2 regions of the Cellulosilyticum sp. ST5 genome follow, and region 2 is predicted to be linked to the other one. Evidence: predicted binding sites of a transcription regulator. Region 2 holds the regulator's gene; the other holds the start of a gene.
What was found. The regulator Rex, encoded in region 2, represses fermentation and respiration genes when NADH is low (regulators of the CRP and FNR family bind a similar motif). The targets are predictions, from matches to a motif close to ATTGTTAANTANTTAACAAT.
Positions count from the first base shown of each region.

Region 1 (3,205 bases), 850 kb from region 2:
TTGCATTTGTTTACCAATTCTCATTGGAGATACACAACAAGCAATACCGTAGTCATCACCAAATTGTGGTCTCATAAGGTCATCACTTTCATATTGAATAGCTGATGTATCAATAGATACTTTTGCACAGAAGTTTTTGTAACCTTGTGGGAAATGTTCACTCCAAAGTACTGTTAAGTTTGGTTCTGGAGCTGGTCCAATGTTGTAAAGTGTGTGAAGGTAACGGAAACTATTTTTAGTTACAAGTGAAGCACTCATATCTTCTAACATACCACCAAGTGATTCTGTTACCCATGTTGGGTCTCCTGAGAATAATTCGTTGTATTCTGGAGTTCTAAGGAATCTGATGATACGAAGTTTCATGATAAATTGGTCAATGATTTCTTGAACTTCTTGTTCTGTAAGTTTACCTTCTTGTAAGTCTCTTTCTGCATAAATGTCAAGGAATGTAGATGTACGTCCAATTGACATAGCTGCACCATCTTGTTCTTTAGTTGCTGCAAGATAAGCTAAGTATAACCATTGAGTCGCTTCTCTAAAGTTTTCAGCTGGTCTAGATAAATCAAAACCATACATTTGACCTAATTCTTTAAGTTCATTTAAGGCTTTGATTTGTTCTGCTAATTCTTCACAATCTCTCATTGTTTCTGCTGTAAATACTTTAGAACGTTCTTCTTTATCTTTCATTTTGAATTCGATTAATTTATCGATTCCGTAAAGAGCAACTCTTCTGTAATCACCAATAATACGTCCACGACCGTAAGCATCTGGAAGACCAGTAACAACACCTACTTTACGTGCTGTACGAATATCTTTATTGTAAACATCGAATACACCTTGGTTATGTGTTTTTCTGTATTTTGTAAAGATTTCTTTCATTTCTGGATCTACTTCATAGTCGTATGCTTTTAAAGCATTTTCTACAACTCTCATCCCACCAAATGGATGACAGCTTCTTACAAGTGGTGCATCTGTTTGAAGACCAACGATTTTTTCTTTGTCTTTATTAATATAACCTGCTGCATGAGAAGTGATTGTTGCTACTGTTTTAGTATCTGCAAAACAACCTCTTTCTCTTTCTTTTACCATAAGTTCACTAAGTTCATTCCAAAGATCTAATGTGTCTTGTGTAGGACCAGCTAAGAAACTATCGTCACCTGTATATTCTGTATAGTTGTTAACGATGAAATCTCTTACATTAATTTCGTTTTCCCATGCACCTGATTTGAAATTTCTCCAGTATGTCATATGCACTGTAGAAGTGATTAGCCGATTGACTGACCTCTTCTACTTCACCCCCTTTGAAGTAATTTATAATGTCAATTAATTAAGTATAGATAATTTTTGTATACAGTATACATAAATTATCTATACTTATGTTATCATAGAAGGCATTATTTGTGCAATAGAAAGTACTAATTAACAATAATTTTAAATTAATAGAATCATCTATTATTTACTTTAATTCTTCCTTGTTTGCATAGGCTTGTGTACGCGAATGAATGCGCTTTGCGTAGTCAATAATCTTGCGATCATAAGTTTCTACCATTAATGGAGATTGGATTAAAAAGTCTGCTGTTGATTGATTAGTTGCTACAGGGATATCATAAAGTGCAGCAATACGAAGCAAGGCTTTTACATCAGGATCATGTGGTTGTGATGCAAGAGGATCCCAAAAGAAGATCATAAAATCTATTTTGCACTCTACAATACGACAACCTATTTGTTGATCTCCGCCTAGTGGACCACTATTAAATGCAGTAACAGGTAAATCTGTTTCTGCAGCAATAAGCTTAGCTGTGGTACCAGTCCCACATAGAAAATGCCTACTCAATTTATCCTTATTATTTTGTACCCATTCGATAATATCTCTTTTTCTATTGTCATGAGCAATAAGTGCTATGCTTTTTTGTTTTTCCATTTTTACAATCTTATAGTCTTTATCCACTTTTCTTCTCCTTATTCATTTCCTTTATTTGCTTCATTTTTTTACTATTTACATTATATCGTATTTTTCGATATTCCTCCATATCTTTTCAGCGTTTTATAGTCCTCACTAATCTGATCAATAAAAATGCTTTTTGGTGCTTCTTGATGATAAGAAATATAGAGTTTCTTTTTGGCTCTTGTAAGCGCTACATAAAAAAGCCTCATTTCTTCTCCTAATTGGTGTTCCTTAAGACTCCTGTAAGAAGGAAAAGTTTTATCATTACATCCTGCAATATACACTTCATCAAATTCTAAGCCTTTGGCTTGATGTACTGTAATAATAGGAATACGCCCTTTAAATAAATCACTTTGTTCTATTTCACTATAATGTAATGCTGAAAAAGCTAATAGATTAATAATGTTATCTTCATAAGAAAGTGTTTGGTCCTCTAGTTCATTGATGATGCGATATAAATTTCTGATGGTTTCAATCTGAGATGAATGATAATAACCTTTAAAATCACACTCATTCATTAAGAAGGTTAATCCATCAGTTAAATTGTGTGTTAATAAATAACTTTTGATAGTAGCTAGCTTTTCTCTGTATTCATTGACATAACAGCCATAAGCTTCTATCTTTTCTAAGCGTTCCTGCTTTTTCTCTTCGATATGCTTTAAAAGATGGCTAAGCACTTCACTGGTAGCCAAAATATCTTGCATGGCATTATGTGTAGGTATTGTTTCTGTTACAATCAATTTTGAGAGTGTTTCTAATTTGTGATTACTTAACTTAGGATAAACCTTATAAGCCAAATCTAAAGTATCATATACTTGATATTCTCCTATAGGCTCTAACTTATAACGACTCATCATACTTTTGATAATCTGCAAATCATAATTCACATTATGCCCTACAAGAACTGCACCTTGAATAAAATGAACGAACTGCTTTAAGGCTTCCTTCGGTTCCATTCCTTCTTTTTGTAATAGATCATCAGAGAACCCATGAACATAATACGACTCTCCAACCGACTTTGTCGGTTTTAATAAAATATCAAGCTGATCTACTACACCTTCTTTACCATAACGAATGGCTGCAATTTGAATAACATCATCTTTAATTGTTGATAACCCCGTAGATTCTACATCTAGTACAACAATGTTATTATGAGTATATGCCTCAAATAAAATAGCATAAGGATCTTTTGAATCACTTTTAAACCAATCATGAAGATACATATAACATGATTTTGAGTTTCTTAACTCTCCTAATAAC
Region 1 covers NZ_CP132338.1:1,218,303-1,221,507, reverse strand. Annotated here, with positions in the region: gene pflB (formate C-acetyltransferase) at 1-1,248, opposite strand, end outside; gene QTL86_RS05990 (methylglyoxal synthase) at 1,457-1,921, opposite strand; gene QTL86_RS05985 (3'-5' exonuclease) at 2,002-3,205, opposite strand, start outside.
Region 1: a site for Rex is predicted at 1,316-1,335, ahead of pflB (formate C-acetyltransferase). Genes of this name have one in related genera too.

Region 2 (3,205 bases):
GTTCTTGATCGTAATAGCCTACAATAACATTGCTTCCTAATTTTAGGGTACCCGTTGTAGGAGTCATTTGATCTAAAATCATACGAAAAACAGTGGTTTTACCAACGCCATTAGGACCTACGAGAGCTACTTTATCCCCTTTTTTGATTTCCATATTCATATGACTAAAAATCGGGCTGGTATCAAAGGTTTTACTTAATTCACTAATGCTTAAGACATCATTGCCACTTACAACTCTTGGGGTGAGCACCAGCTGCATAGGTTTATTATCAATCATTGGCATATCCATGACTTCTACTTTTTCTAAAGCTTTTTCACGGCTACGAGCACGTTTAATAGATTTTTCCCTGTTAAATTGTTTTAGCTTAGCAATAACCGCTTGTTGGTGAGCAATTTCCTTTTGCTGTTTTTCAAAGTGTTTCATAGCCACTTCATATTCTTTTTCACTTTTGATGATGTAGTCGCTGTAGTTACCGTTGTAAACAAAGCTACGTCCAAATTCTAAGTGAACGACTTTAGTGACGATTTTATCTAAGAAGTAACGGTCATGGGAAATAATAAGGACAGCACCTTTATAGCTACGTAAAAAGCCTTCTAGCCATTCGATAGCTTCAATGTCTAAATGGTTGGTAGGTTCGTCTAAGAGTAATAAACTAGGCTCTTGAAGTAGGAGCTTACCTAGAGCGACACGGTTTTTTTGTCCACCTGATAAAATAGACACTGGTTTATCATAAATGGTTTCATCAAAGCCTAAGCCTTTGAGAACGCCTTTGACTAAACTTTTGTATTCATAACCCTTACTATTTTCAAATACCATACGTTCAGCATCATATTTATGAATGAGTTCTAAAGAACCGGTCTTAGCGATTTCAGCTTCCATGGCATGAAGTTTTTCTTCTAAGGCAATAACTTCATCAAATACATGTAGGAGTTCCTCATAGACGGTAGCTGTAGAATCTAACTCCATATGTTGTTTTAAGTAACCTATGGTGCAGTCTTTAGTAGAAGTAATGGTACCTTCATCTGGTTCTAATTCCTTAGTTAGAATTTTAAAAAGGGTGGTTTTACCTACACCATTATTTCCTATTAAAGCTACTTTCTCATGGTCTTCGATATGAAAACTAATATTTTTTAAGATTTCTCGGTCAATAAATGTTTTCTTGATATTGCTACATGAAATAATCATAATATCCTCCTTGTAACGCCTTTTATTATTTTAGCAAATAAAAGCGCAAATTGAAAGAAAAGGGGCCAATAATCTACATTGACAAAAAAAAAACTTAAATGCTATACTAGGGTTATGAGTTTGCGTATATGAGGAGATGAGAAGGTGACGGAAGAAAGAAAGATTTCTATGAATGTAATACGGAGATTGCCACGTTATTACAGATATCTGGGAGAATTGTTACAAAAAGGAGTAACCAAAATCTCCTCCAGAGAATTAAGTGAGAAGATGAATGTGACCGCATCACAAATTCGTCAAGACCTTAACAATTTTGGAGGCTTTGGGCAACAGGGTTACGGATACAATGTGGAGTACTTGCATACAGAGATAGGAAAGATATTAGGACTTCACCAAAACTATAAAATGATTATTGTAGGCGTAGGTAACTTAGGACAAGCTATTGCTAATTCAACATCATTTAGTAAAAGAGGCTTTAAGTTAATCGGTTTATTTGACGTTAATCCAAGACTAATTGGTATGAGCATACACGGGGTAGAAGTACAAGATATTGACAAAATGGAGCAGTTCGTAAAAGAAAATGAAGTAGAAATTGCTATTTTAACAATGCCAAAAACAAGAGTAAAAGAGACAGCTGAGAGTTTAGCAAAATGGGGGATAAAAGGCTTATGGAACTTCTCACCTGTGGATTTATTCGTACCAGATACAGTACAAGTTGAAAATGTACACCTTTCTCATTCATTAATGACTTTGGCTTATAAGATTAATGAGGCTGAGGTTGAAAGAGAGAAGAAAGATAAGAGTGAGAGTATAGGGCAAATTGAAGAATAAAATGTGGGCTTAATGGATTTCTTTGGGAATGATGTTGAGTGGGGTGCAGTATAAAAGAGTGAATAAAGAAATGCCTGTGAGGCTTTTGTTGGGAAAACAGAAGGCTTATGGGCATTTTTTTGCGTTTAAAGAGATAGATCTTTAGGTAACAGGGGAGTAAAGGCGAAAAAGTGAGAACAAAGATAAAGTGAACGTTTCCTTTTGTAAGTAAGTTGCGATCAGAAGCTAATGGGAAGAAATGAGAGGGATGGCTACCCTCCGGGGTTCCGCTCCGTATTTTCGCAGGCACTAAGCTCATTTTTTTGATGAACGGTCGAAACTCGCTGGCGCTCAAACAGTCTCCCTAAAACCCATCAAAAAAATTCGCTAAGTGCCTGCTGAAAATACTCGCAAGTCACCCCTTGAGGACAGCCATCCCTCTCATTTCCATCAGCTTTCTGGCGTAAAGATGCTTTTTATAAAAAGAATAACTTAGATAATGTCGAAAATAGACGAACCCTTTTTGTTGTTATATGTATTTTATTAAGAGTACAATAAGTCTATAAAAGAATAGGCATGAATAGTGTTATAGAGGGAGAGGGTTATTTCGCGTTGTTTTTGTGTAAATTGTATGGGTGTGTTTATAATAAAATAAATTGGTTTATTAATACTTTGTGGCACTGTATATGGATAATTAAACTTAGAGAAATAATGACAATATGTAAGAGAAAAGGAATAACTATTTTTATATGTTTACTGTTGGGTAAGTTATTGTTAATAAAACAAAAAAGTGGATGTAGGAAATGGATATTTATTTATATTCATGATGTTCAACAGAAGAAAACAAGTAGGATATTAATAAATAAAAAGAGAATTTAAGAAGTGAGAACGAAAAGGATATCTATTGTTCATATGAAAGTGGAACTAGGATAGGCATAGTAGGAGCGAATAGATTACTAGGTAAGAAGGTGACTGGATATACAATTGTTATAATAAAAGTATCATGAATTATTAGAAGTACAAAGCAGTTATGTGAGATTATAGAAATGATTAAAATATTGGTATTTATAAAGAATAGAATTTGTGCATAAGAGAGTAAAGAAGGGGGATAAATTATTGGATGAGTATAGCAATATTAAAGCAAAAGTGAGAGACTACCAAAGGCATGCTATAGATACCATTGAGAAATATTTAAGTTCTGATTCACAGAAA
Region 2 covers NZ_CP132338.1:363,508-366,712, forward strand. Annotated here, with positions in the region: gene abc-f (ribosomal protection-like ABC-F family protein) at 1-1,186, opposite strand, end outside; gene QTL86_RS01710 (redox-sensing transcriptional repressor Rex) at 1,331-2,014, shown strand; gene QTL86_RS01715 (DEAD/DEAH box helicase) at 3,140-3,205, shown strand, end outside.